4 regions of the Ensifer sp. EB106-05-01-XG146 genome follow, and region 1 is predicted to be linked to each of the others. Evidence: predicted binding sites of a transcription regulator. Region 1 holds the regulator's gene; each other region holds the start of a gene.

What was found. The regulator PhoB, encoded in region 1, activates phosphate uptake and scavenging genes when phosphate is short. The targets are predictions, from matches to a motif close to TGTCATNNANCTGTCAT.
Region 2: the regulator PhoB is predicted to act here: its motif matches at 1,440-1,456, upstream of AC3WVQ_RS08440 (LTA synthase family protein).
Region 3: the regulator PhoB is predicted to act here: its motif matches at 4,851-4,867, upstream of AC3WVQ_RS18105 (NAD-glutamate dehydrogenase).
Region 4: the regulator PhoB is predicted to act here: its motif matches at 1,999-2,015, upstream of AC3WVQ_RS17650 (DUF2794 domain-containing protein).

The regions. Positions count from the first base shown of each region.
Region 1 covers NZ_JBYTDX010000001.1:174,143-181,575, reverse strand. Annotated here, with positions in the region: gene AC3WVQ_RS00835 (Hsp33 family molecular chaperone) at 1-729, opposite strand, end outside; gene argF (ornithine carbamoyltransferase) at 1,028-1,945, opposite strand; gene AC3WVQ_RS00825 (aspartate aminotransferase family protein) at 2,050-3,249, opposite strand; gene AC3WVQ_RS00820 (GcrA family cell cycle regulator) at 3,671-4,192, shown strand; gene phoB (phosphate regulon transcriptional regulator PhoB) at 4,261-4,944, opposite strand; gene phoU (phosphate signaling complex protein PhoU) at 5,147-5,860, opposite strand; gene pstB (phosphate ABC transporter ATP-binding protein PstB) at 5,911-6,726, opposite strand; gene pstA (phosphate ABC transporter permease PstA) at 6,740-7,433, opposite strand, start outside.
Region 2 covers NZ_JBYTDX010000001.1:1,716,692-1,724,124, forward strand. Annotated here, with positions in the region: gene AC3WVQ_RS08435 (NAD+ synthase) at 1-1,222, opposite strand, end outside; gene AC3WVQ_RS08440 (LTA synthase family protein) at 1,491-3,419, shown strand; gene AC3WVQ_RS08445 (DUF1003 domain-containing protein) at 3,535-4,083, shown strand; gene AC3WVQ_RS08450 (TadE/TadG family type IV pilus assembly protein) at 4,365-4,787, shown strand; gene AC3WVQ_RS08455 (TadG family pilus assembly protein) at 4,789-6,522, shown strand; gene AC3WVQ_RS08460 (hypothetical protein) at 6,706-7,433, shown strand, end outside.
Region 3 covers NZ_JBYTDX010000001.1:3,668,267-3,675,699, reverse strand. Annotated here, with positions in the region: gene AC3WVQ_RS18105 (NAD-glutamate dehydrogenase) at 1-4,625, opposite strand, end outside; gene pdxY (pyridoxal kinase PdxY) at 4,911-5,792, shown strand; gene AC3WVQ_RS18095 (carbonic anhydrase) at 5,922-6,575, shown strand; gene AC3WVQ_RS18090 (lytic murein transglycosylase) at 6,655-7,433, opposite strand, start outside.
Region 4 covers NZ_JBYTDX010000001.1:3,558,937-3,566,369, forward strand. Annotated here, with positions in the region: gene acnA (aconitate hydratase AcnA) at 1-742, shown strand, start outside; gene AC3WVQ_RS17645 (DUF1223 domain-containing protein) at 948-1,721, shown strand; gene AC3WVQ_RS17650 (DUF2794 domain-containing protein) at 2,036-2,440, shown strand; gene AC3WVQ_RS17655 (GNAT family N-acetyltransferase) at 2,559-3,113, opposite strand; gene AC3WVQ_RS17660 (Bax inhibitor-1/YccA family protein) at 3,237-3,983, opposite strand; gene AC3WVQ_RS17665 (ABC transporter permease) at 4,205-6,757, opposite strand; gene AC3WVQ_RS17670 (ABC transporter ATP-binding protein) at 6,754-7,433, opposite strand, start outside.

The sequences.
Region 1 (7,433 bases):
GATCGTTTCGACCATCACCTTGGCTTCGGCCCAGAGATCGTCGTCACCGAACGCGCTTTCACCATCATCACCATCACCGCCGGAAAGGTCGGGCTGGCGCATGCGTTCCGGCGCTTCCGGCAGGAACTGGGCGACCATGCCGCCGGCGCGCCAGCGATGGCGCGGCTTGCCGTTTTCGTCGCGATCGAGAAGCTCGGCCACGCCAAGGCGCACCTTGGTCGGGATCTGCTCCGACTGTCGGAAATAGACGCCGGCGATTTCTTCCAGCGTCGCTCCGTCGAGCGCAACGATCCCCTGGTAACGCTGGGTATGGGCGCCCTGGTCGATGGTGAAGGCGAGCACGCCCTTTCCGAGCAGCTCGTGCGAAAGGGTCCGGCCGTCCTTTTCGGCAGCGGCAAGCGCTTCCTGATCGTAGCGGGCATAGGCGCGCACGCGATCCGGCGTCGAGAAATCAGCGACCACCAGATCGACAGGGCCATCGCCCTGAGTCTGGACGATCAGCTTGCCTTCAAACTTCAGCGAGGTCCCGAGCAACACGGTGAGTACAACGGTTTCAGCAACCAGACGCGCGACCGGAAGCGGATAGTTGTGGCGCTCGAGGATTGCGTCCAGCATGGGGCCGAGCTGCACGGCGCGGCCGCGCACGTCGAGGCCTTCCACCTGGAAAGGCACGACGTGATCGTCACCGGCAAAGTCGAACTCACCAAGCCCTGGCGTCATGTCAGTCATGTCTTGCTCCTTGCCTTCAGCCACCAAGCTGCACCAGAGATATTGCTATCCCCGCGCAACGTGCTCGCTGTCTCAGTTGATCCCGCGATAAACGGATTGTCCACCAGGTATGTGCCGCCGCCATAGCAACGCACCACCTCGACGGTTGCGCGCTCACTACTTTCAGGAGCGCCCGTATGCCGCCTAAATCGTGTCGCACGTGGACAATGTCAAGTGCGGTGAACACGCCCCTATATGGCGCACGCTCGGCGGAGCGCACTGAAGCCTCTTCGCCGTCGCGCGCGACCGGGCAGCCGGCTCAGACGAGCCCCATGCACCAGGCAATGACCGACTTCTGTGCGTGCAGCCGGTTTTCCGCCTCGTCGAAGACCACCGACTGCGGGCCGTCGATGACCTCGTCGGTGACCTCTTCGCCGCGGTGCGCCGGCAGGCAGTGCATGAACAGCGCATCGGAGGCCGCACGCTTCATCAGCGCTTCATTGACCTGGTAGGGCTGGAAGACGTTGTGCCCGCGGGCGCGATGTTCCTGGTTCATCGAGATCCAGGTGTCGGTCACGACGCAATTGGCGTCGGCGACGGCCTGTTCGGCGTCATGACACAAAAGGACCTCGCCGCCATTGTTGCGCGCCCAGTTCAGGAACTTGTCCTGCGGCTCGGAACCGAGCGGCACGGCCATGTTCATGCGGTATCCGAAGCGGGCAGAACCTTCGATCAGCGAATGCAGCACGTTATTGCCGTCGCCGGTCCAGGCAATCGTCTTGCCCTTTACCGGACCGCGATGCTCCTCGAAGGTCAGGATATCGGCCATGATCTGGCAGGGGTGCGTATCGTCGGTCAGGCCGTTGATGACCGGGACCGTCGCATGCTCGGCCAGTTCCAGAAGGCGGCGATGGTCGGTGGTGCGGATCATGATGGCGTCGACGTAACGCGAGAGCACCTTGGCCGTGTCGCCGATCGTCTCGGCGCGGCCGAGCTGCATTTCGGTGCCCGACAGAAACAGGGTTTCGCCGCCGAGCTGGCGCATGCCGACATCGAAGGAAACGCGGGTGCGGGTGGAGGGCTTTTCGAAGATCATCGCCAGCATCTTGCCGGCGAGCGGCTTCTCGGCAGTTCCGGCCTTGGTCGCCGCCTTTCGGACGCGCGCATCGTCGATGATCGTCCGGAGGTCGGCGGCCGTCATGGCCGAAAGATCGAGAAAATGTCTGGTGCCTGCCATCGTACTCGGTTCCTGTCTGAAAAATCGGTCCCTGGTGCGGCACGCTATCCACGTGCCCGCACGAAGGTCATTCTAACGCCTTAGTCGTCCCTGGGTCGCTACCTTCAGGCCGCGGCGTTGCCGCTTGCCTTGCGAACCGCCTCGGCGGCGCGTTCGATACGTGCGAGCCCCTCGCGCGCCTCTTCCGCCGTCACGGTCAGCGGCGGCAGCAGACGCAGCACATTTTCGCCCGCCGGCACGGCCAGGAGCTTTTCGGCGCGGATTTCCTTCAGCAGATCGGCCGAAGGGCCCTTCACCTTGATGCCCAGCATCAAACCGTCGCCGCGGATGTCCTCGATGACATCAGGGAAACGGTCCTTGAGCGACGCAAGGCCCTGGCGGAAGACCAGCGCGACATCGCGCACATGCGTCAGGAATCCGTCGGCCAGAACGACGTCGAGCACGGCGTTGCCGACGGCCATGGCCAGCGGGTTGCCGCCATATGTGGAGCCATGCGTGCCCGCCACCATACCAGATGCGGCTTCCTCAGTCGCGAGGCAGGCGCCGAACGGGAAGCCACCGCCGATACCCTTGGCGACCGCCATGATATCCGGACGGATATCCGCCCATTCATGGGCAAACAGCTTGCCGGTACGGCCGACGCCGGTCTGGACCTCGTCGAGGATCAAGAGCAGGCCGAACTCGTCGCAAAGCGCGCGCAGTTCCTGCATGAATTCCTTGGTCGCCGGACGGATGCCGCCCTCGCCCTGGATCGGCTCGATCAGGATCGCTGCGGTTTCCTCGGTGATCGCATTCTTGACCGCGGCGATGTCGCCGAACGGAACCTGGTAGAAGCCCGGCGCCTTCGGCCCGAAACCTTCGATGTATTTCTGCTGACCACCGGCGGCGATCGTCGCGATCGTGCGGCCGTGGAAGGCGCCTTCGAAGGTGATGACGTGGAACTTCTCCGGGTGGCCCTTGGAGAAGTGGTAACGCCGTGCCGTCTTGATGGCGCATTCCAGCGCTTCCGCGCCCGAATTGGTGAAGAAGACCTTGTCGGCAAAGGTCACTGCCGTCAGCCGGCGGCCGAGGCTTTCCTGGCCCGCAATTTCATAAAGGTTGGACAGGTGCCAGACCTTGTCGGCCTGCGCCTTCAGCGCCTCGACCAGGTGCGGGTGCGCGTGGCCGAGCGAGTTCACGGCAACGCCGGCACCGAAATCGAGATAACGCGTGCCGTCTTCAGCGATCAGCCAGGCGCCCTCTCCTCGCTCGAAACGCAACGGCGCGCGCATGTAGGTATCGTAAAGCGGCGTGGTTGCAGTCATGCGAGGCTCTCCTTCACTCCAGATCGACATCGATCCCGCGCCTCACGCGGGCCGATAAAAATCAAAAATGCCGCCTTTCGGCGGCGCAGGCACTATTCCCATTTCGCGCTGCAATGTCAACAAAACCAAGCCTTGCAGCGCAACATGAAGGGTCGATTCCTGGCAGCAGAAAAATCGTCCGGGAGGGCTTGCAAAAATGCAACGCTGGCCGAGCAAGTTGGGGAAAACTACGAAATCGATTCGGCCTGATTCCCGGGACTCTTGCCACAGAGTCCAGCGGTCAGTACGTTAACATTCAATTACTAGACGCATGCGGCGGACCTAGTCACCAAAAGAGTTATCGCGTTTGCAACCCCGGGGTTTAGCCGGGGTGCGGTGAGGGATTCTGCCATCCCCAACGCTGAGAACGGAGAGTGCAGAAATGAACTGGACTGACGAGCGGGTGGAGAAACTGAAGAAGCTTTGGTCCGAGGGCCTGAGCGCAAGCCAGATCGCGGCGCAGCTCGGCGGCGTCAGCCGTAACGCTGTCATCGGCAAGGTTCACCGCCTGAGCCTGCCAGGTCGCGCCAAGGCCGGCGGCAGCACCACGACAGCAGCCCGTCCGAAGCGCCCGACTTCGGCACCGCGCGCACCGAACTACGCTTCGCGCGTTTCGACCCGCCCGGTTGCACGCGCGGCCGGCGCTGTCGTTCTCAAGGAAGAAATCGAAGTCGATCTCGTTGCCGAGCAGGATTTCAGCACCCGCACCGACGTTGTCGTGCCGATGTCGCGCCGCCTCGAGCTGACCCAGCTCACCGAGCGCACCTGCAAGTGGCCGATCGGCGACCCGCTGAAGGAAGAGTTTCACTTCTGCGGCAACGATTCCCCGGAAGCCTCGCCTTACTGCACCTTCCATGCGCGGCTGGCCTACCAGCCGTCGGGGGAGCGCCGCAGGGCCCGCTGAGAAGCTGGACGGCATCAATAAAAAAGGGGCCGATCGGCCCCTTTTTTTCTTGGCGACTTTCAGACCGCTCAGCTTTCGAGCGAATAGCCGGCGCCGCGAACGGTGCGGATGACGTCGGGCATGTTCGAGAAGTTCAGAGCCTTGCGCAGACGACCGACATGCACGTCGACGGTGCGCTCGTCGACATAGATGTCATGCCCCCAGACGCCATCCAGAAGCTGCGAGCGAGAGAAGACGCGGCCCGGCGAGGACATGAGGAACTCCAGAAGACGGAACTCGGTGGGGCCGAGGCGCACTTCGCGGCTGCGGCGATGAACGCGGTGGGTCTCGCGGTCGAGTTCGATGTCGCCGCAGCGAAGCAGCGTCGACAGCACCTCGGGCTTTGCCCGGCGCAGCATCGCCTTGACGCGCGCCATCAGCTCCGGCGTCGAGAAGGGCTTGACCACGTAGTCGTCGGCACCCGTCGCCAGACCCCGGACGCGCTCGCTTTCCTCGCCGCGCGCCGTCAGCATGATGATCGGCAGACGTTCGGTCTCCGGACGCTGGCGCAGCCGACGGCAAAGTTCAATGCCGGAAACACCGGGCAGCATCCAGTCGAGGATAAGCAGGTCGGGCAGCCGCTCCTGAAGCCGGATCTCCGCCTCGTCGCCCCGCAGGATCGTATCGACGTCGAAGCCCTCGGCTTCCAGATTGTAACGCAGCAGAACGCTCAGCGCCTCTTCGTCTTCGACTACGGCGATTTTTGGCAACATCAGGTAACGTCTCCTTACCGCGGGCGGCCTTTGGGCTCATCGGCCCGGCCGGCGCTCAGACACTCTAAATCTGGAGCACATCCGCCGTTTTCAAAGGCGGGGCGAAAACCGCATGCTTCAGATACAGGAATTCGGGGCCGCGACCGAAGCCGCGACCGGATCAGATTTCAAAGGGCATGCATGCTTACGGCGCGCTTGGCGCTCAGTCGTTGACCGAGCCCAGCGTCGACGTAGTGTCATCCTTCGGACGCTCGCCTTCCGGCTGAGCACCCGTCGCCATGTAATAGATCGTCTCAGCGATATTGGTCGCGTGGTCGCCGATGCGCTCGATGTTCTTGGCGCAGAACAGAAGATGCGTGCAGGGCGTGATGTTGCGCGGATCTTCCATCATGTAGGTCAAGAGCTCGCGGAACAGCGAGGTGTAGATCGCGTCGATCTCCTCGTCACGCTCGCGGATGCTGTTGGCCTTTTCCGGCGAGCGCGAGGCGTAGACGTCGAGCACTTCCTTGAGCTGGACGAGAGCGAGCTCTGCCAGATGCTCGAGGCCACGGGCGAGCTTGCGCGGAATGCCGGAGCCGGCGACCGCGATCACGCGCTTGGCGGTGTTCTTGCCAAGGTCGCCGACGCGTTCCAGATCGGAGGCGATGCGGATCGACCCCATGATCTCACGCAGGTCGGCGGCGACCGGCTGACGCTTGGCGATCGTGACGATCGCCTTCTCACCGATCTGGCGCTCGGCGTCGTCGAGGACGGTGTCGTCCGAGATCACCTTCTGTGCGAGAGCCAGGTCGGAGTTGACCAGCGCGCGAACGGACTCGGCGACCATCTGTTCGGCGAGGCCGCCCATCTCCGAGATGCGGCGCGTCAGGTACTTCAGTTCTTCGTCATAGGCGGACATGATATGCATGGACATGATCGTCGATCCTTACGGGCGCTTTGCAGTTACTGTTGCAGCCTTATGCGGCCTCAGCCGAAGCGGCCCATGATGTAATCCTGGGTGCGCTGGTCATCCGGATTGGTGAACATCTTGTCGGTGTCGTTCTCCTCGACGAGATTGCCGAGGTGGAACATGGCGGTGCGCTGCGAAACGCGGGCGGCCTGCTGCATCGAGTGGGTCACGATGACGATCGTGAAGTTCGTGCGCAGCTCGTGGATGAGCTCTTCGACCTTGGCGGTCGCGATCGGATCGAGAGCCGAGCACGGCTCGTCCATGAGGATGACTTCCGGGCTGACGGCGACGGCACGCGCGATGCAGAGACGCTGCTGCTGACCACCGGAAAGGCCGGTGCCGGGCTCCTGCAGACGATCCTTTACCTCGTTCCACAGACCGGCCTTCTGCAGGCTGGTCTCGACCACCTCGTCAAAGTCGGCCTTGGTGCGGGCAAGTCCGTGAATCCGCGGGCCGTAGGCGACGTTGTCGTAGATCGACTTCGGGAACGGGTTCGGCTTCTGGAAGACCATGCCGACGCGGGCGCGCAGTTCGACGACGTCGATCGTCGGGTCGTAGATGTCGTCCTCGTCGAGCGTGATCTTGCCGGTGACGCGGCAGTTCTCGATCGTGTCGTTCATGCGGTTCAGCGTGCGCAGGAAGGTCGACTTGCCGCAACCCGAAGGACCGATCAGCGCCGTGACCGTGTTCTCGCGGATGTTGAGGTTGACGTCGAAAAGCGCACGCTTCTCGCCGTAATAGACCGACACATCCTTGCCGATCATCTTGTAGGGCACGGTGTTCATTTTCTGATCCAGAGCCTTCTCGACTGCTGCTTCTGACATGATGTTCATAGTAATTACCTCACTACCAGCGGCGCTCAAAGCGACGTCGCAACAGAATGGCTCCAAGGTTCATGACGACCAGGAAGATGAGAAGAATGATGATTGCGCCGGAGGTGCGCTCGACGAAGGCGCGCTCCGCCTCATTGGCCCACATGTAGATCTGCACCGGCAGTGCCGTCGACGGTTCCATCGGCGAACCGGGAAAATCGACGACGAAGGCGACCATGCCGATCAGGAGCAGCGGCGCGGTTTCACCAAGCGCGTGGGCAAGACCGATGATGGTGCCGGTCAGGATGCCCGGCATCGCCAGCGGCAGCACGTGGTGGAAGATGGTCTGCATCTTCGACGCACCGAGACCGAGGGCCGCCGAGCGGATCGACGGCGGGACCGCCTTCAACGCCGCACGGGTGGCGATGATGATCGTCGGCAGGGTCATCAACGTCAGCACGAAGCCGCCGACGACGGCTGCCGAGCGCGGCATGCCGGCGAAGTTGATGAAGACGGCGAGACCCAGGAGGCCGTAGACGATCGACGGAACGGCCGCGAGGTTGTTGATGTTGACCTCGATCAGGTCGGTCAGCCGGTTCTTCGGCGCAAACTCCTCGAGGTAGATCGAGGCGGCGACGCCGATCGGAAGCGACAGCACCAGCACGATCAGCATCATGTAGAGCGAGCCGAGGGCAGCGACGCCGACGCCTGCCGCTTCGGGACGACTG
Region 2 (7,433 bases), 1.5 Mb from region 1:
TGTTGCCCGTCGTCACCACCATCGAGCCGAACTTGTTGGAGATCGCCATCAGGATCGTGCCGCGGGTGCGGCTCTGCAGGTTCTCCTCGGTGATGCCGGATTCCGTGCCTTCGAACGTATCGGAGAGTGCGCTGAGGAACCCTTCGACCGGCTCGGAGATCGGCACGATGTCGTAACGGCAGCCGAGGGCCTCGGCGCATTCCTTGGCGTCCTTCAGCGATTCGTGCGAGGTGTAGCGGTAGGGCAGCATGACCGTGCGCACCCGCTCCTCGCCGAGCGCATCGACGGCGAGCGCTGCGCAAATGGCGGAATCGATACCGCCGGAGAGGCCAAGCACGACATTCTTGAAGCCGTTCTTGTTCACATAGTCGCGGAAGCCGAGCATGCATGCGCGGTAATCCGCCTCCTCCCGCTCCGGCAGGCGCGACTTCAGGCCGTGCTCGCAATGCCAGCCGCTCTCGCCCTTCTTCCACTCCACGATCGAGATCGCCTCTTCGAACTGGCTCATCTGGAAGGCGAGCGACTTGTCGGTGTTGAAGGCGAAGCTGGCGCCGTCGAAGACCAGTTCGTCCTGGCCGCCGAGCTGGTTGGCATAGATCATCGGTAGGCCCGTCTCGATCACCTGCTTCAGCACGACCTGATGGCGCACGTCGACCTTGCCGCGATAATAGGGCGAACCATTCGGCGACAGCAGGATTTCAGCACCGCTTTCGGCCAGCGTCTCGCAGACGCCGAGATCGCCCCAGATGTCCTCGCAGATCGGAATGCCGATGCGCACACCGCGGAAATTGACCGGTCCCGGCATCTCGCCCGGATCGAAGACGCGCTTCTCGTCGAACTCGCCGTAGTTCGGCAGATCGACCTTGTCGCGGATCGCGATCACCTTGCCATCGTCGAGTACTGCCACGGCGTTATGTCGGCCGGTCTTCGACAGGCGCGGGAAGCCGATGATGACGCCCGGGCCGCCATCGGCCGTCTCGGCGGCCAGCTTTTCGACGGCCTGGAGGCAGGCCTTGAGAAAGGCCGGCTTCAGAACAAGGTCTTCCGGCGGATAGCCCGAAATGAACAGCTCCGTCAAAAGCAGGAGATCGGCGCCCTGTCGCGCCGCATCGGCGCGCGCCTCACGCGCCTTGGCCAGGTTTCCGGCGATGTCGCCCACGGTCGGATTGAGCTGGGCAACGGCGATACGAAGGAGCGAGGGGGCGTTTTTATGGGCGGTCATGAGCGGGCCTGTCGGTCTGTCCTGAACGATTGCATCTGACTTTCGCAATGTTCTTTAGCGCAATCTGCGGAAAAATACCCACAGCCAATCGCAGCCACGCGAAAAAAACCCAAAACTTCTGTTTTTCCCGGTCCTTATACTGGGCCGTTCGTGCGGCTTCACGCCACGAAAAGCCACCCTCCATTCCCGTTAAGAAACCATTCATCCCCTGTTCAAAATGACGGGCGTATGACAGTTACACGACGCATTTATGAAATTGGAGAATATGTTGGCCAGTATCGATTCCGCTGTCGCGCGAGGCTCACGTGTCTATGCCGACCGACCCGGCTTCGCCGCACGGCACGCCAAGACGCTCGCTTCCACGCGCAGCGCCCTGTTCTCCCTGTTCGTTGCAACTGCCCTTGTCTTCGCCGTTGAACTGATCGTCCGTCAGTCGCTGACCGACACCCTTTCCTACGTCCTCGACCCGACGCGCCCGGCGCTGACGACCATCGGCATATTCTTTCTCATTCTGCTCGCTGTCGACGGTATTTTCGGCCGCGAGCACAAGTCCGCCGTGGTGATCGCGCCGCTGGCACTTCTGCCGGCCGTCATCTGCCAGCAGAAGCAGGTGTTCCTGTCCGATCCGCTCTATCCGACCGACTTCCTGTTCGGCCGCCAGATCATGGAGCTGATGCCCGTGCTGGTAAAGGACCGTCCGTGGACGGCGCTCGGCATCGCCGTCGGCCTGGTTGCCACCGTCGTCGCCATCGCCCTCCTGTTGCGCTTTGCCTGGCGGACCTTCCCGAAGCTGACGACCCGCGAGCGTGTCGCCCGCCTCGCCTTCGCGCTGCCGCTGCTCGTCGCCTTCTGGAACATCATGGATTACAACCAGTTTTCCTGGATCCGTGATCGCCTGAAGGTCATCCCGATCATGTGGGACCAGACCGAGAACTATAAGCACAACGGCTTTGCGCTCGCCTTTGCGATCAACCTGCCGATGGCCAATGTCAGCGCGCCCGCCGGCTACATGGCCGACGCGATCGACCGCATTCCGGTGAAGCCGCTTCCCGCCGGCACCTCGCACCGCGGCAAGCCCGACGTCATCGTGCTGATGAGCGAATCCTTCTGGGATCCGACCCGCCTGCCGAACGTCAAGCTGTCGCCCGACCCGATGCCGACGATCCGTGAAATGCAGTCGGGCAACGTCTTCTCGCCGGAGTTCGGCGGCATGACCGCCAACGTCGAGTTCGAGGCGCTGACCGGCTTCTCCAACGCGTTCCTGCCCTATGGCAGCATCCCGTACCAGCAGTACATCCGCAATCCGATCCCGTCGCTTGCCACTTTCTTCCGTGGCGAAGGCTACGTCTCGCGCGCCATCCATCCGTTCCAGAGCTGGTTCTGGAACCGCACCGCCGTCTACAAGGCCTTCGGTTTCGACATGTTCAAGTCGGAAGAGAACATGCCACCGATGCAGAAGCGCGGCATCTTCGCCTCGGACGACTCGCTGACCAACGAGATCATCCGCCAAGCCGACGCGATGGACGACCCGTTCTTCTTCTTCGCCGTCACACTCCAGGGCCATGGCCCCTATGAGGCCAACCGCTACGCCAACAACACCATCAAGGTCGAAGGCGATCTGCCCGAGGCCGACCGCCAGGTTCTTGCCACCTACGCGCAGGGCATCAAGGAGGCTGACGACAGCCTGAAGAAGCTGATGGACTGGGCCAAGAACCGCGATCGCGAAACGGTTATCGTGCTCTTTGGCGACCATCTGCCGCCGCTTAACACCGTCTATACCAGCACCGGTTTCATGAAGGGTGTGACGGCGGAGCGCAAAGGTTCGAAGGAGCAGATGAAGGCGCAGCATGAAACGCCGCTCGTCGTCTGGTCGAACAAGACTGGCCCGAAGAAGAACGTCGGCACCATCAGCCCGGCCTTCCTCTCCTACCAGATCCTCAAGCAGTCCGGTTACGAGCATCCCTACTACACCGGCTTCCTCGGCAAGGTGTATGACCAGTACCGCGTCGTCGACCGCTACATGCTGATCCGCAAGAATGGCAAGGAAGTCGCCGAGTGGTCGCGCCAGCCGAAGGTGCCGGCACTCCTGCGTGACTACCGCTTCCTGCAACACGACATGATGTTCGGCGACCGCTTCTCGACCGACCGGTTCTTCAAGTCACACGCTGATCTCTTCGCCAGCGTCGAAACCCACTGATCGAAGACCGGAGCGGCCAGCAACCGCTCCGGTCCTTGCGGCATTTTCGCGTACCGCGTGATTTCCTTGCGGCGCTGACGCGCTAGATTGTCTCCGGCCAACTCCGGAGATCGCCATGCCGCACTTCAATGACATATCGAAACAGCTTTTCGGCAAGCCGCTCAGCGAGCTCGGAGAGATCGAGCGCCGCATTCTTACCCATGCCCGGGACCGACGCACGCTCGCCACCGATTCACATGCCGCCTTCACGGCACGGCTCTCCTTCGGCGACAGGCTCGCAGACAACATCGCCCGCGTCGGCGGCTCCTGGAGCTTCATCATTGGCTTCTGCGGCTTTCTCGTCTTCTGGGTTTTGCTGAACACCATTCTGCTCGCCACCGGCGCCTTCGATCCCTACCCTTATATCTTCCTCAACCTGATGCTTTCGATGCTCGCCGCGCTGCAGGCTCCGGTCATCATGATGTCGCAGAACCGCCAGGCGGAGCGCGACCGCTTCGCTGCCTCGAAGGATTACGAAGTCAATCTCAAGTCGGAAGTCGAACTGATCGCACTGCATCACAAGGTCGACGACGTGTTGCTGCGCGAGATCTCCGAATTGCGCGCGGACCTGGCGACGCTCAACCGGCAGCTCGAACGCTATCGCACGCCCCCCGGACAGGAGTGACCGGCCCCCGGCCGAACCGGGACGATGCGCTGGCGATACGCAAGCCTGCCCTCGCGCGGATTCGGCGCCCGGACGCGGGCGCGCAGCCGCCGCGACAGGGCGAAAACTAGCTAATTTTCATAAATACTAATTCAACTGTGAATACACATTTTGCAACATTTGCGAAATGCATTGGGATTCAACAACTTATCGGAGTATGAAAAAATTAATATTTGAGGATCACGTTATGGGTGCAGGGACATTCGAGAAATACAGCAACGTGGGTACGCGGAGATGCTGCAATGTCCAACTTCAAGCGCCTGTTAGGCGGCCGGGACGGGGCCGCTGCGATCGAATTTGCAATAATAGCACCACTCTTCTTCATGTGCGTGCTGACCCTGATCGCCTATGGCGTCTATCTCAGTGCCGCCCATTCCATTCAGCAGATTGCTGCCGATGCCGCCCGCACAGCCATCGCCGGCCTCTCCCAAACCGAGCGTGAACGGCTCGCGACCGACTATATCCGTCGCACGACGATGGATCAGGCCTTCATCAAGTCGTCGCGCATGACCGTCACCGTCAGGGACGACGCCAACAACGCAAACCAGTTCACCGTCCGGATCAAATACGACGCCGGCGACCTGCCGATCTTCAACCTGTTCACATTCGCCATGCCGAGCGAACAGATCGAGCGCTTCGCAACCATCCGCATCGGAGGGGTCTGATATGCTGTGGAAACCCATGCGCTCCCTCGCCCGAGCCCGTAGCGGCAATATCGGTATCTCGGCCGCCCTGGCCATGCCGTTGGTGATCACGTCCATGGCCCTTGCGATCGACTACGGCTACCTGACCGTCCAGAAGCGTGAAATGCAGTCTTCGGTCGATCTCGCTGCGATCGCGGCAGCGGCCAACGTCTCCGCCGCCGAGAAGGCCGTGCTCAACCACTTCGCCAACAATGGCCTGAACTACGGCGTATCGACGCCGAACGGTTTGTTGACCATCGACGGCAAGACCCTGCCGCCCGGTGACATCAGCACCGCCAAGCTTGATGGCGTCGCGACCGTAGCGCGCGGGCGCTACGTCCCCGATCCGTCGGTCGATGCCGGCCAGCGCTTTATCAAGGACGCCACGCCCACGGACGCCGTGCAGGTGATGCTCGAAAGGAAGGGCGACATCTTCCTCGCCTCGATCTTCAGCGCCCCGCCGGACCTCAGCGTCTACGGCACGGCGGCGAGCTCGAAGATCGCGGCCTTCTCCGTAGGCTCCCGTCTTGCAAGCCTCAATGATGGGCTGCTCAACTCCATCCTCGGGCAGATGCTCGGAACGACGATCTCGCTCAAGGTCATGGATTACCAGGCGCTCATCGACGCCGATATCGATATCCAGCCCTTCCTGAAGGTCATTGCGACCAGGCTCAACCTGACGGCTGCGTCCTATGAAGACGTGCTCAAGGCAAACCTGACGATGCCGCAGTTGCTTGCCTCCATGCGGCTCGTCCAGGGCCTGTCCGGAACGGTCACGGCCGCACTCAAGAGCATCGAACTTTCGACCTCGAACGACAAGCGCACTTTCACCTTGGCGCAGATCCTCAACCTCGATCCGAAGAAGAGCCTGCAGGTCGACGCCGGCTCCGATTGGGCGATGCGCGTAAGCGCGCTGCAGATCGTGTCGGCGGCTGCAGCCATCGCCAATGGCGAAAACCAGATCGCCCTCAATGCCGTGGCCGGCCTTCCGGGCATCGCATCTGCCAAGGTCAAGCTTGCGATCGGCGAGCCGCCCGTCGAAACGCCAAGCCACCGCCTCGGCACGCCCGGCGCAGCAATACGCACCGCCCAGACCCGCCTTGCCGTCGAAGTCAACGTCGATGGCCTGGCCGCCCTTGCCGGCATTCGCATCCGCCTGCCGATCTATGTCGAACTCGCCTATGCGGAAGCCAAGCTCGCCGACATCAGGTGCTATGGCGGCACGCCCGAAAATGCTTCGGTCAGCGTCGATGCGGTGCCCGGCATTGCCGAAATCGCCATCGGCGACGTCGATCCGGCGGTCCTGTCCAACTTCTCGTCAGACGCGCGGGTACAAAGAGCCAAGCTCGTGGACGCCCTGGTGGTCAAGATCGATGCGCTAGCCCATGTCGAGGCGCAAAACCTCAAGCCGACGCGCCTGAGCTTCAGCCCGTCCGAGGTCGCGGCCCGGTCGATCAAGACGGTCTCGACCAAGGACATCCTGACCTCGACGACGCAAACGCTCCTCAACAATCTCGACCTGAACATACAGGTCCTGTTCCTGACGCTCGGCAGCCCGACCATCGTGCAGCAGGCATTGGCCCAAACGCTCGGAGCCGTTACCAAGCCGGTCGACGATCTGCTCTACAACCTTCTGCTGCTCGTCGGCGTACGGGTCGGCGAGGCCGATGTCCGCGTCACCGGCGTCAAGTGCCAGTCGCCGGTCCTCGTGCAGTAGACCCGTTCGAACGGGGCGTTCGACGGCCACCGTCAACGCCCCGTTGAACAAATTCGGTTGCTGACACGTTATGCACAAGGTAGCCCTAGTAAAAGGAATGCAGCTGAGCGCGGCTGGCCGGCGGGGCACCGAGTGTGCCCTTCACTTGGCGGGCCGCGCAAGCATTGGGGGTGTGCGCAGCAGATGCATGTGATGGCAGAGCAGGAAGGCGCAGCGCGGGATGGCTCGCTCGCCTTCACCGCGGAAGGTTTTCTTTGTCATCCGGAGTTACGCAACGTGCTCCAGGCGAGCGCGCGCGATCTGATGGCGGCCTACGACATGTTCCCCCGCATCGCTCGCCTTGTCGCCTCCCACCAGAAATGGACGCTCAGCCAGGCCGTCTACGCCCTGCACCTCGAGCGTGAGCCCGGCAATCCCGAAACGGGGGTTACGACCGCCCGCCTTCTCAAGTTCATCCATGAGACCGGCGGCGCCAGCCGCAATACCGCCGCTGCCTTCATCGCCGAACTGCTGACCTACAAGCTTTTGCGCGACGCGGAGGGCGGCCGGGGTCGCAAGAAGATCCGTCCGCTAGAGCCGACCGAAATCAGCGAAGGCGCCATGCTGCGCTGGTTCATGAGCCAGATGGGAACGCTCGATCGCTTCGACGGCCAAGGCCGTGTCGCACGCGTCGAAGCCGACCGCACCGTTTTCGAACGGGCTCAGCCAATCGCCGCCCGCCTGCTGCTTTCGGATCGCCGGTGGACCCAGCCGCCGGAAGGTGTCGCGGCTTTCGTCTGGACCGAGTGCGGTGGCCTCCTGCTCGACGATCTCATGGCGCGGCCGAAGAGCCTTGAGCCTGTGGACGGCAAAGTCTGGCTGGAGGCGAACCTCTCGGATCTCGCCACGCATTACATGATCTCGAACACCCA
Region 3 (7,433 bases), 3.5 Mb from region 1:
TGCTCGCGCAGGGCTGCCGCGGTGATATCCCGGCGTGCCGCCGCAATATCGGATACAGCGCGTGACAGAGCCATGGCCTCGAACTGCTCGGTTGCCGGAACGCGATCGGATGCCGCCAGCAGACGGTTGATGCGAAGCGTGTCGGTGACGGCGAAATAACCTTGCGCCGTGCGGCTCAGCGTCTCGCCGGTTTCTGCGGCAATCTGCATGATCTCGGGCACCAGCGTCATCAGCGCCAGTTCCGAGATTTCCTCGGCGAGCTTGGCGGGAACGCCACCCTCGACGAAGGCTGCCGTCTTCAACCGGGCTTCTTCGGCGCTCTCGCCGGACACTGCAGTGCGCATGGTCGCACGCAGCTTCTGCAGGCCGTCGCCGAGGCGCGATACGGCCTCGGAGACCGAGCCGGTCGCCGCATGGGTGCGCAGCGCCCGCTCGGTGACGAGCGTGAAGATGCGGCCGACTTCCTGGTAGAGGATGTTCTGCAGGCCGCCGCCGATCTTGTTGTCGAGCGCGTCGATCTCATCATAGATCCGCGGCAGGTCGAAGCCGTCGAGCGCCAGCACCGCCGCCTTGACGACGTCGGCCGAGAGGAAGCCGGTGGCGTCCGTCAGGGTCGAGACAAAGGCCGGACCACCGCGGTTGATGACCTCGTTGGCGAGGATCGTCGCGATGATTTCGCGGCGCAGGCGGTGACCGTGGATATCGCCGGCATAGGCCTTGCGCATCTTGCCCGGGAAGTAACGCTCGAGCGTCGCCGTGAAGTACGGATCGTCGGGCAGCTCGCTCGCAATCAGCTCATCGAAGAGAACGAGCTTGGAGTAGGAGAGCAGCACGCCGATCTCCGGGCGGGTCAATGGCTTGCCCGCCTGGTAACGCTCGGTCATGGCCTGGTCGGTCGGCAGCGTCTCGACCTTGCGGTTGAGATGGCCGTCGGCCTCCAGCCGGGTCATGAGCCGGCCGAGCGTCGTGCGGTTGCCGAGCCCTTGCATGGCGGTCAGAGAGATCGCCAGCGACTGCTCGTAGTTGTTGCGCAGCACTAGGTGGCCCACTTCCTCGGTCATCGAGGCGAGCAGCGTGTTGCGCTTCGGACGGGTCAGGCGACCATCGCGCATGGCGGAAGCCAGCGCGATCTTGATGTTGACCTCGACGTCGGAGGAGTTGACGCCCGCCGAATTGTCGATGGCATCCGAGTTGCAGCGGCCGCCATTGAGGCCGAAGCCGATGCGGCCCTTCTGGGTGACGCCGAGGTTGGCGCCCTCGCCGATGACGCGGGCGCGGACCTCTTCGGCTGCCACGCGAATGGCGTCGTTGGCGCGATCGCCAACTTCGGCGTCCGTTTCGTTGCTGCCGCGCACATAGGTGCCGATACCGCCGAACCAGAGCAGGTCGACCTGGCTCTTCAGGATCGCGTTCATGATCTCGAAGGGCGTTGCCTTCTGCTTGTCGAGGCCGATGGCGGCCATCGCCTCAGGCGTCAACGTCACCGACTTCTCGGCACGCGAGATGATCATCGCGCCGTTCGAAAGCGTCTTGCGGTCATAGTCCTGCCAGCTCGAACGCGGCAGGTCGAACATGCGCTTGCGCTCGGCAAAGGACCCATCGATATCCGGATTCGGATCGATGAAGATATCGCGATGATCGAAGGCTGCGATGAGGCGGATCTTCTCGGACAGAAGCATGCCGTTGCCGAAGACGTCGCCCGACATGTCGCCAACGCCAGCAACGGTGAAGGGCGTCGTCTGGATGTCGGTGTCCATCTCACGGAAGTGCCGCTTGACGGTCTCCCAGGCGCCGCGGGCGGTGATGCCCATCTTCTTGTGGTCGTAGCCGGCGGAACCGCCCGATGCGAAGGCGTCGTCGAGCCAGAAGCCCGCTTCCTGTGCAAGGCCGTTGGCCGTGTCGGAGAAGGTCGCGGTGCCCTTGTCGGCAGCAACGACGAAGTAAGGGTCGTCGCCGTCATGGCGCTGCGTGTCGGCCGGCGGTACGACATCCTGGCCGACGATGTTGTCGGTGACCGACAGCAGCGTGCGGATGAAGGTCTTGTAAGCTTCGGTGCCGGCCTTGAAGATTTCGTCGCGGGTGCCGCCCGCCGGAAGCAGCTTCGGATAGAAGCCGCCCTTGGCGCCGACGGGCACGATAACGGCGTTCTTGACCTGCTGCGCCTTCACCAGACCGAGCACTTCCGTGCGGTAGTCCTGGGCGCGGTCCGACCAGCGAAGGCCGCCGCGGGCGACCTTGCCGAAGCGCAGGTGCACGCCTTCGACCTCGGTGCCGTAGACGAAGATTTCGCGGAACGGATGCGGTTCCGGCAGACCGTCGAGCTGCTTCGGGTCCAGCTTGAAGGCGAGTACCGCGCGCGGCTTGCCGTCGGCGTCATGCTGGAAGTAGTTGGTCCGGAGCGTCGCTTCGATCGCGTTGACGTAGCGTCGCAAAATCCGGTCCTCGTCGAGGCTCGGCACGGCCGAGAGCGCGTCCTCGATCGCCGACAGCAGCGCGTTGCACTTCTTGGCGCGCGGCTTTTCCTCGAGTTGCGGATCCATCCGGGTCACGAACAGCTTGAAGATATCGGCGGCAATCGCCGGATACTTGTTCAGCGTGTCGGCGATATAGCCCTGAGAGTAGGTGATGCCGGCCTGTCGCAGATAGCGGGCATAGGCGCGCAGCACCGTCACCTCGCGGGCGTTGAGGCCCGCAAGCAGGATCAGCCGGTTGAAGTTGTCGTCCTCGATCGCGCCGTTCCAGGCGGCCAGGAACGCCTCTTCCAGCGCCGGGCCGGATTTTTCGAGGTTCAGCGCAAGGCCATCACGATGGATCAGCTCCATGTCGTGCAGCACGACCTTGCGCTTCTCTTCGCCGTGGGCATTGACGCCGATGTCGTAGGTCTGTTCGCTGATGACCCGGAAGCCGAGGTTTTCAAGCAAAGGTACGCGGCGCGACAGCGACACGGGTTCGCTGGCGTGGAAGATCTTGAGCTCGGCGGTGTCCGGCCGCGAGACGGCGCGCGGATAGTGGTAGAACTCGATGCGGATCGGATCCGGGCCCTTGCAGGCGGCGATGTCGGCCAGATCGGCATAGGCTTCAGCCGGCGTGAAGAACGACTGGTAGGCATTGTCGACATCGAGCTCGATGCCGTCCTTGCGGGCAAGCAGGTCGAACCGGTCGATCCAGCGGGTGACGATGCCGCGAACGGCTTCTTCGAGCTTGGCCTGCGGAATGCGCGGCGTCTTGCCGGCGGAGCGGCCGATGATGAAGTGGACGCGGGCAAGGCCCCCTTCCGGGAAGGCCGGGTAGTAGGCGGAGACGCGACCGTCATAGACCGTCTTCAAGTAGTCGCCGATCTTTTCGCGCACATCCGAATCGTACTGTTCGCGCGGCACGAAGACGATGACCGAGACGAAGCGGTCGAAATGGTCGATGCGTGGCAGTACTCGGATGCGCGGCCGGTCGCCGAGTTCGTTGATCTGTTCGCAGAAAGCGGCGAGCAGGCCGACATCGATCTGGAAGAGATCGTCGCGCGGATAGGATTCGAGCGTGTTGTCGAGCATCTTCCCGGAATGGCTCTGCGGATCGTAGCCGAAGTGATCGACGATCTTTTCGATCTTGTGGCGCAAAAGCGGGATCTCGGCCGCCTGGCGGGTATAGGCCGAGGAGGTGAAGAGGCCGACGATGCGCAGTTCTCCGGCGACATTGCCGTCGGCGTCGAAGCGCTTGACACCGATATAATCCATATAGGCGCGGCGATGGACGACCGATTTGACGTTGGCCTTGGTGACGATCAGGAAATCCGGGCTTTCGAGGAAGGCGAGAATTTCAGGCGTAGTCAGCACCGCGTCCTTGCCCTGGCGCAGCACGCGCACATCGGGATTGGAGAGCATGCCGAGGCCCCTGCCCTTGCCGCGCTCGACCATCGCCTTTCCGCCCTTACCGGAATAGGTGTATTCGCGCATGCCGAGGAAGGTGAAGTTGTTGTCACGCAACCAGCGGAGGAAGGCAAGCGCCTCGTCGCGGTCGCTCTTCTTGCGCGAGGCGTTATAGGCCTCCAGCTCCTGCATCGCATGATCGAGCAGCGCGGTCATCGCTGGCCAGTCGTGCACAGCCTGGTGCACCTGCTCCAGCACGTCGCGAATGCGGTTGCTGAGCTGTTCGGCCTCGACCGGCGCGAGCTTCGTCAGATGGATCTGGATGTGGCTGACGCGGTGCGACGGATCGCTTTCCTCTTCGGGATCGAAGAGCTTTGCCGGCTTGCCCGGTTCCTTGACCAGGATGGGGTGGATCGCGAGGTGAATGTCACGGTGGGTGCTGGTGATTTCCCCCATGACCGAATCATAGAGGAACGGCATGTTGCGTTCGGTGACCGCGATGATCGACACCTCGGTGCCGCCAGGTGCTACACCGGCGACGGTTTCGACGGAAACCTGCGGCTTGCCGCCATCCCAGCGGGCGAGTTCCTGATAGGCATGGGCGGCCGTCAGCGCCAGCATGTCCGCCGAATAGAGATCGAGGTCATCGTTGCTGGCCCCACCGAAGAGGATCTCCGGCGCCAGCGCCTCGACGCCCAGTTTGATGGCGGCCGCCTTCGCTGCGTCGATGTGTCTGTCCCGCTTCGGATTGTATTTCACGCCCATGAAGTCTCTCCCATTCATGATAGGCCAAACCCTATCAGAACCATGGCTAATGGCGACCGCTTTTTACGCTGATTTCGGCAAAATCGAGCCCAAAATCGGAGAATTTCACGTGAAAACAGCTTAAATCCATTTAAATCGAAGGTAATTTCGCGAAAATTGCTCGAAAATCGAAGAAAAAGCACGAAAACGCCAGAGGCTTCTCCGGAGCCTATCTGACATCGGCTGTTGACAGGGGGGTGACAGTCGGGTGAACAGAGTTTCGAGATCGTAGGATTGGACTGGTCGATGCCCGAAATGCCTTCCCTGCCCGGCGCCGTCATCGTCATCTCGAGCCATGTCGTGCGCGGCAAGGTGGGCAACAGGGCCGTGGTCTTCGCGCTCGAAACTCTGGGGCATCCAGTCTGGGCCCTCCCGACCGTCATCCTCCCCTGGCACCCGGGCCACGGCCGCTCGACGCGGGTCACCATTTCCGATCAGGATTTCGGGTCGGTGATCGATGACCTCATGGCAGCACCCTGGGCCGGAGAGGTGCGCGCCGTGCTTTCGGGCTACCTAGGCTCGGCCGGACAGGCCGAAAGCGTGGCCCGGCTGGTGACGGCGCTGAAGGAGCGCAATCCCAAACTGATCTACGCCTGCGACCCCGTGATCGGCGATGCTGGCGGTCTCTATGTGCCGGAAACCACGGCGGTTGCCATTCGCGACCGGTTGCTGCCGCTTGCAAATCTCGCGACCCCGAACCGTTACGAGCTTGCCTGGCTTGCCGGGGCGACGTTGGAGACGAACACGGCGATCCTTGACGCAGCGCTCGGCCTCGGTCCGGCCCGCGTCTTGGTGACGTCTGCCGTGCCGATGATGAGCGGCGGGACCGGTAATCTCTTTCTCTCGGGCAACCACGCCCTGCTTGCCGAACATCGTTTGGTCGAAAACCCGCCGAATGGTACGGGCGACCTGTTGGCGGCGGTGTTTCTCGCCCGGATCCTTGAAGGACTTTCAGAGGAACGTGCCTTGCAGATGGCGACTGCGAGCGTATTTGAGATCATCGCGCGGAGCGTCAAGCGCGGCGCGGATGAACTGACCATCGAGCAGGACGCGTCGAGCCTATCGACGCCAATGGCGATGGTGCAGATGCGCCGACTGGTTCATCCGAATCAGATGCGGCGCAAGTGAAGAAGCTGTTCACGGACCGCCACCCCTATGGCATCGTGGATTGAATTTTAGATCGCGATCATTTTCATGACGGAGGCGCAGGTGGGCGAAAGCCGGCCATGCCGCCTTGAAGCACGAGCGGAGCAATCGATGGACAAGCAGCAGCAGCGTTTTCCGGACTATCTTCTGAACGGCTACCACAACTTCATGAACGGTCGCTTCAGCGAGCAGCAGAAACGCTACAAGGCGCTGGCGGAAACCGGTCAAAAGCCGAAGACGATGGTGATTGCCTGTTGCGACTCGCGTGCTGCGCCGGAAACGATCTTCGACAGCGGCCCGGGCGAACTCTTCGTCGTGCGCAACGTCGCCAATCTCATGCCGCCCTACGAGCCGGATGGTCACTACCACTCCACTTCGGCGGCCCTCGAGTTCGCCGTGCAGTCGCTGCGCGTCAGCGACATCGTCGTCATGGGCCATGGCCGCTGTGGTGGTATCAAAGCGGCACTCGATCCCGATGCGGAGCCTCTGTCACCGGGCGATTTCATCGGTCGCTGGATGCATCTGCTGAGGCCCGCGGCTGAGCAGATCCAGAGCAACGACGTGATGACGCAGGCGGAGCGCCAGCGTGCGCTCGAGCGAGTTTCGATCCGCAACTCGCTTGCCAATCTGCGCACTTTCCCGTGCGTCCAGATCCTCGAGGCCAAGGGCAAGCTCCACCTGCACGGCGCCTGGTTCGACATCTCGACCGGCGAACTCTGGGTGATGGACCCGGTGACGGGCGATTTTTCCCGCCCGGGAATGTAAGCGGTCAGCAAAAAAAGGCCCGGCTCTTTCGAACCGGGCCTTTTGTCTGGTTGGTTATGCGTTCCGAAGGACGAAAATCCTAGAGACCGTCGATCTCGGCGCCGATGATGGCGATCGCTTGCTGGTAGACGCTTGCGGCGTTCCAGCCCTGGATCGCAGCGAAGTTCGCCTGGCCCTGCTGATAGCCGGCGCCCGGCTGCCAGCCATGGCCGCGCAGGAAATTGGCGGTGGATGCCAGCGCGTCAGCCTTGGAGCGAACCATGTCGACATGGCCGTTGCCATCGCCATCGACGCCGTATTTCAGGACGTTGGCGGGCAGGAACTGGGTCTGGCCGATTTCGCCATGGGCGGCGCCACGCGCATCCGGGCTCAGATCGCCGCGCTGCACGAGCTGCAGGGCCGCATAGAGCTGGTTGGTGAAGTAGTCCGAGCGACGGCAGTCATAGGCCAGCGTCGAAACGGCCGAGAGCGTGTGCTCCTTGCCCATGAAACCGCCGAAGCCGGTTTCCATGCCCCAGATGGCAATCAGCGGGCCAGCCGGCACGCCGTAGCGCCGCTCGATGCTGGTAAAGAGTGCGGCGTTCTGCTGCTTCATCTTCTTGCCGCGGGAAATGATCACTTGGCCGCCGCGCTTCTGCATGAACTGCTCGAGCGACAGCTTGAAGCTCTTCTGGCCGCGGTCGGCGCGGATCGTCGCCTTGTTGTAGGAGACGCCGGAGAGTGCACGGTCGAGCACCTGCGGGCTGATGCCGTTGCCGGAGGCCTGCTGCTTGAAGTTCTGCACCCAGGCTTCAAAGCCGCTTCCGTCATTGCCGCATTGGGCGGCAGATGCCACCGCCGGAAAAACTGCAGTCGAAA
Region 4 (7,433 bases), 3.4 Mb from region 1:
CGGCATGGGCAAGTCCGGTTCGGGCATCTCCGACATCAAGGGCGCCCGCGTGCTTGGTCTCTTCGGCGACAAGATCACCACCGACCACATCTCGCCGGCCGGTTCGATCAAGGCGGCCTCGCCGGCCGGTGCCTACCTCATCGGTCACGGCGTCGGCGTTGCCGACTTCAACCAGTACGGCACGCGTCGTGGCAACCATGAGGTGATGATGCGCGGCACGTTTGCCAACATCCGCATCCGCAACCACATGCTCGGCCCGAACGGCAAGGAAGGTGGCTACACCATCCACTATCCGTCCAAGGAAGAGATGTCGATTTACGACGCCGCCATGCAGTACAAGGAAGAGGGCGTTCCGCTCGTCATCTTCGCCGGCGTCGAATACGGCAACGGTTCGTCGCGCGACTGGGCTGCCAAGGGCACCAACCTGCTCGGCGTCAAGGCCGTCATCGCGCAGTCCTTCGAGCGTATCCACCGCTCGAACCTCGTCGGCATGGGTGTCATTCCCTTCGTCTTCGAGGAAGGCACGACCTGGGAATCGCTTGGCCTCAAGGGCGATGAGATCGTCACGATCGAAAACCTCGCCAATGTCCAGCCGCGCGAAAAGCGCGTTGCCAAGGTAACCTACGGCGACGGCAGCGTGAAAGATGTGCCGCTCGTCTGCCGTATCGATACGCTGGATGAAGTGACCTACGTCAACAACGGTGGCATCCTGCAGACGGTTCTGCGCGACCTCGCCGCCTAATCGCGCGAGCGCATACGAGGCTCCGGAGCCGGGACGCCGAAAGGCGCCCCGGCTCTTTCTTTGAGGTGCACCTGCCGACGATCCGGTGCCGGGTCGCGCTCACTTGCCACCTCACTCCAACGTGACTTCCCGTTGATGCAGGGGCGTCGTATGTAGTGAACTCCCCCACAAGGAGTAGGCCGACGGCCGGTAACGAAGTGACGCCATGACATCCGCAGACCGTTCTTTCATTCGCCCTGTTGCACTGGCTTTCGGGCTGCTCGCAGCCGCCGGTGCCCCTGCCGGGGCGCAGGAGAAACAGGCGGTCAAGGGCGTTGTCGAACTGTTCACCAGCCAGGGCTGTTCGTCCTGTCCGCCGGCGGATGCGGCGCTGAAGTCGCTGGTCGACGAGGGCGATGTGGTGGCGCTCGCCTATCACGTCGACTACTGGAACTATCTCGGCTGGGCCGACACGCTGGCATCGAAGGAAAACACCGAGCGGCAATATGCCTATGCGCGCATGCTCGGGCGCAACGGCGTCTACACGCCCCAGGCGATCCTGAATGGCCGCGACCACTTGAACGGCGGCAATCTGCAGGCAATCAAGACGCGGCTGGAAACGATGAAGGCGGAAGGCAAAGGGCTTGCCGTTCCCGTCGGCGCCAAGATCCTCGGCGAAGAAATCCAGATCACCATCGGTAGCGGCATCGGCAAGGCCAACGTCGTCGTCGTCTATTTCGACCGCGCCAAGATCGTGAAGATGGAGAAGGGGGAGAACCGCGGCAAGGAAGTCCCCTATTGGCATGCGGTGCGTGACATACAGACGATCGGCATGTGGGACGGCCAGCCCGCGTCCTTCACGCTGCCGGCGACGGTGCTGACCGAGCGCCCGGGAAACAGCGGCTGCGCGATCCTGCTGCAATCGATGAAGGACAAGGAAACGCCGGGTGCCATCATCGGCGCTGCGGCCGTGCTCGCCGGCCCTCAGGGCAAATTGTAGGGACGGCGAAGCGCAAGGGGTTGGTTCGGCCCGGCAGCATCGAGGGGCTGGGGCTGAGGGTTCGAAGTTACCGGACCGAACCGGCCATAACTGCGTTCGGTGAACTCCCGCAGCATGACGATCTGACCGGACATACGGTGGCAACGACTCTGTCCGTCAGCGCCCGCGAGTTTTGCGATGAATTGGGGCGCCGGTTTGACTGAAATGGGGCAGAGGCAAGAAATGACCTCATCGTCCCATGGCTTCCAGCTTGCTTTTCGGCTCGTGTCAGGCACACTGTAATCGTTCTGTCACAACAGAAGGCCGGATTGCCGATGACCGATGAGCCGGATTTGCCGCAAGGCGAGGCGCGCCATCAGCGCGAGACCACTTCCGAAGTGGTCATCGATCTACACGAATACAAGAACGCCAAGAACGCTCCCCCCATCACTTTCCATCGTCGCGAATTGGATCAGATCCTGTGGGTCTACGGCCGTATGGTCGGCGAAGGCGAGTGGCGGGACTACGCGATCGACCACCTGAGGGACCGCGCGGTCTTCTCAGTGTTCAAGCGTTCGGGCGAAATGCCGCTCTACCGGATCGAGAAGAACCCGAAACTGGCCGCGAAACAGGGCGCCTATAGCGTGCTGAACATTCACGGCACGATCCTGAAGCGCGGTCACGAGCTCGCCCAGGTGCTCAAGGTATTCGACAAGGTGCTGAGGCTGGTGGAAACCTGACCAGCGGGAAAGGGTGCCATCAGGAGACGCACGCCGACGTCACGGGCAGCAACGGCACGACCTGCCTACGGCGCGCTGCGAGGCGCTTCGCCGACTGACATTCTTCAGCAAGCGATGGTCACTGGTAGAGGGTGTCCGGATAGACGTCTTCCGGCGGGTCGGTCGCCTGGCCCTCGCCGAGCGCGAGCTGCATGATCGTCGTGTCGAGCCAGCGGCCATGCTTGAAGCCGGTCGCTTTCATCGTGCCCTGGAGTTCGAAGCCGAGCGACCGGTGCACGGCGATCGAGGCCGGATGGGCACCGCCGATCACCGCGACCATCTGGCGGAAGCCGAGTTCCGTGCAACGCCGGACGAGTTCGACCAGCAGCGCCTTGCCGGCACCCTTGCCGCGCGCTTCCGGCGCCAGGTAGATGGAATCCTCGACCAGGAAGCGATAGGCCGTGCGCGTGCGGAAGCCGGATGCGTAGGCATAGCCGATGATCGTCCCGCCCGCGTCTACCGCAACCATGTACGGGTAGCCGCTGCCGATGATCGTTTCGAACCGCGCCCGCATCTCCTTTTCGGATGGCGGGTTGATCTCGTAGGTCGCAACCCCGTGCAACACGGATTCGCGATAGATCTCGGTGATGACGGGAAGATCGGCCAGGGTGGCGTCGCGCAGGGTCAGGGACATGGCTAAAGACTTTGATCCCAAGGTTTCGTCGTCCTTTCACTCCCACGGAGTCCGGACGCTTTCAAGCTGCTTCAGCAAACAAAAAAGGCGGCCGAAGCCGCCTTTTCCGTGTGCTGTTCAGACTTAGTTGTTCCGGTTGCCCATGAACTGGAGCAGGAACATGAACAGGTTGATGAAGTCGAGGTAGAGCGTCAGCGCGCCCATGATCGCCTTGCGGCCGGCAACGGCGCTGTCATCGGCTTCGTAGTACATTTCCTTGATCTTCTGCGTGTCGTAGGCGGTGAGGCCAGCGAAGATCAGCACGCCGATCACGCTGATCGCGAAGGCGAGCGCCGAAGAGGCGAGGAAGATGTTGACGATCGACGCGATGATGACGCCGAACAGACCCATGATCAGGAACGAGCCCATGCCGGACAGGTCCTTCTTCGTGGTGTAGCCGTAAAGCGACAGGGCGCCGAACGAGGCGGCCGTCACGAAGAACGTCTGAACGATGCTCTGGCCGGTGTAGATCAGGAAGATCGACGACAGCGACAGGCCCATCAGGGCCGCATAGATCCAGAACGTCGTCTGCGCGGCAGAAACGCTCATGCTATTGATGCGGAAGCTCATGAAGAACACGAGCGCCAGCGGCGCCAGCATCACCACCCACTTCAGCGGGCTCGTATAGATCGCAGCACCGAAGGCAGTCAGCTGGCCATCCGAAAACGCCATTTGGAAGGCCAGGTAGGCCGCGACGCCAGTGATCGCCAGACCAAGCGCCATCAGGTTGTAGACCTTCAGCATGTATGCGCGAAGGCCTTCGTCAATCACGGCACCCGCCTGAGCGCCGGCGGGCGACATTCGGGTTTGGTAATTTCTCAGATCAGCCATTGTTTCCTCATTCAAGCTCCGGTGGAAGTTACGGTGTCGGGCGGCGAATATCGCCCTGGAAGATGAGCTTCCACGCCCAGGCGCCGCTGCGGAGCTCCAGCATGCCTGTGGACAAATATGATGCCGAAACCCGCTGCACACAAGACCCGGCACTCCCGGATTCCGTTGCACTGGACCGATTCAGACCGGCGCAATAGGGATTTACGGTTAACTCGGCCCGGTCAAAGTTCGCGCAGGACCGGCGCCGCCTTCTGCCCGAGAATGCGCCATGTACCGGCAAGTCCGATGCCGACCGTCATCACCAGCGCTGCCACAACCGTCACGATCGCCACGTCGGGCAGGAAGCTCGACGGCAGCGTCATGATGCGGTTGACGACGAACCAGGCGGCGATACCGCCGGCAAACAGCGCAAAAACTGCGGTTGCAAGACCGAGGATCGCGTATTCGTAGCTGAACGCCTTGATCAGCGTCACCCGCGTTGCCCCCAGCGTCTTCAGGACCACCGCATCATGGACGCGCGCCCGGTTGCCGGCCGCAAGCGCGCCGGCCAGCACCAGCACGGAGGCGACGAGCGCCACGGCCGCGGCCGCCCGGATCGCCGTTGCCAGCTGACCGAGCAGCCCATTCACAATGTCGAGAGCGTCCTTCACCCGTACGCTGGTGATCGTCGGATAGGCATTGGTGACGGCCTTCAGGACCGCCGCCTCCTCTTCCGGCGTCGCCGACGGATCGATCACAGTCGCCAGCCAGGCATGCGGCGCGCCGGCAAAGGTGTTCGGCGAGAACACCATGACGAAGTTGATCGACAGCGATTCCCACTCGACATTGCGGAAGTTGGCAATCTTGGCGGTGATGTTGCGGCCGAGCACATTGACGGTGACCGTATCGCCGATCTTCAGGCCGAGTTCGCCGGCCTCCTCGGACGAGAAGGAAACCAGGGGTTCGCCGCTGTAGTCGGCCGGCCACCAGGCACCTTCGGACAGCGTCGAATTCTCCGGCTTGTTCTTGGCGTAGGTGATACCGCGGTCGCCGCGCAGCACCCATTGGCCTGCAGGCGGCACGTTGCGGCTGTTCACGTCCTCACCGTTGAAGGCGGTGATGCGGCCGCGCAGCATCGGCACCTCGATGACCTTGCCCTTCGGGATCGCCTGGTTCAGCACCGAGCGGAAACCTTCAATCTCGCTGCCCTGGATATCGACGAAGAAGAAATTCGGCGCTCGCTCCGCCATGCTTCCGGTGAGTTCGCGGCGCAGATTGCCGTCGATCAGCGCCAGCGTCACCAGAAGCGCCAGACCGAGCCCAAGCGACAGCACCACCGAGGAGGTCAGCGCACCCGGACGGTGAATGTTGCCGATCGCCAGTCTGAGAGCCGGCGAATTGACCCGCGGGCTGCGGCGCGCGAGCCAGGCGATCGCGAGCGCAACGGCCCTGAGCACGATGAAGGCGAAGGCAATCGCGCCGAGGAAGACGAGCGAAATATAGCGGTCGTAAGCCGTAAAGATCGCCAGGCCGGCGAGCGCGGCAAGACACGCGACGGCGCCGAGCAGATAGGGCCAGGCCGGAAAACCCGAGGGATCGAAACCCTGCTGGCGGAAGAGTGCGGTCGCAGGAATGGCGCGCGCCCGTCCGAGCGGCAGGATGGCGAAGGTCAGCGCCGTCAGCACGCCGAACAGGGCGGCAAGCCCGAGCGCGCCCGGATAGAGATGGAAGGCGGTCGAAATCGGCAACAGGTCGGCCAAAAACTGCGCCGCGACAAAGGGGATCAGAGCTCCGAGCGCGAGCCCGATAACGATGCCGATCAAGGCGATCATCAGGATCTGTGCGAGATAGATCATCGCCACCAACGCAGCGGGCGCGCCCAGGCATTTGAAGGTCGCGATCACGCTGCGCTTGGCATCGAGATAGGCGCGCACCGCATTGGCGACGCCGACGCCGCCGACGATGAGCGCCGTCAGGCCGACAAGCGTCAGGAACTGCGAGAAACGCGTGATGTTGGCCGTCAGCGCCGGTGCTGCGTTGCCGCTGGTGCGGATCGACCAGCCGGCTGCCGGCTGGCTTTTCTCCGCCTCGGTGCGAACGGCCGCAACCCCTGCCGGATCGGCGAGCTTCACCTTGTATGTGTGCTCGACGAGGCTTCCGGTCTGCACCAGTCCCGTCGCCGCCAGGGCTTCGTCCGAGACCATCAGGCGGGGCGCGAAGCCGAAGCCGTCGGAAAGCGCATCCGGCTCGCGCGTGATCGTGCCGGCGATCCGGACACGGGCGTTGCCGAGAAGGATTTCGTCTCCGACCTTAACGTCCAGGCGGTCGAGCAGCAGAGGCGCCACGACCGCACCGAAGACGTCGCCGTCGCGTGCGATGAGGTCGTGAAGCGGCCTGTCGGGTTCGCTCTCCAGCGTGCCATAGAGCGGATAGGCCGCTTCGACGGCCTTCAGTTCCACCAGGGCTTGATTGGAACCGTCGGGCAGCCGCGCCATAGATCTCAGGCCAGCGGAAACCGCAACGGTTCCAAGACCATCGAGATAGGCGCGCTCTTCGGTCGTTGCGACACGATTGTTAAGCTCGAAGCGAATATCGCCGGCGAGCAGTTCCTGACCCTGCGATGCGATCGTCGCTGTGATCGATTGCGACAGCGAATTGACGCCGGCAATCGCCGCCGTACCCAGCGCAATGCAGGCGAGGAAGATGTAGAAGCCCTTGAGCCCGCCGCGCATTTCACGCAGCGCCAGCCGCAGGGCAAGCAGCGGCCGCAGCCGTACCGAAGGCGCGCCGATCATGCCGAGGCCGCCTGCTGGACCGGCGCCACGGCCACGGGGTCCGCGGCGCCGCCGGCAACGATCTCGCCCGAGCGCACCCGCACCTGCCGCGCGCAGCGGTCGGCAAGGGCGGCGTCATGGGTCACGAGCACGAGTGTCATGCCGCGGTCACGCTGTTCGGCGAAAAGCAGATCGGCGATCTGCCGTCCGGTTTCAGCGTCGAGGTTGCCGGTTGGTTCGTCGGCGATCAGAAGCTTCGGCGAGGGCGCAAGCGCCCGGGCGATCGCAACGCGCTGCTGCTCGCCGCCCGAGAGCTGGCCGGGATAATGGCTGAGCCGCTCGCCGAGGCCGACGGCGACAAGCTCCTTGCGCGCGATCTCGAAGGCGCCCGACACATTGGCCAGTTCGAGCGGCACGGCGACGTTTTCGAGTGCCGTCATGTTGGGAATGAGGTGGAAGGACTGGAAGACGATGCCGATGTTGCGCCCGCGAAAGTCCGCCACCCGGTCCTCGTCGAGCCGGTGCAGCGGCGTGCCGTCGATGACGATCTCGCCGCGATCCAGCCGCTCGAGCCCGGCAAGCACCATTAGCAAAGTCGACTTGCCTGAACCGGACGGGCCGACGATGCCGACCGATTCTCCGGCATTGATCGTCAGGCTCATGCCTTTCAGCACATGCACCGAGGCGGCCGCCTCGC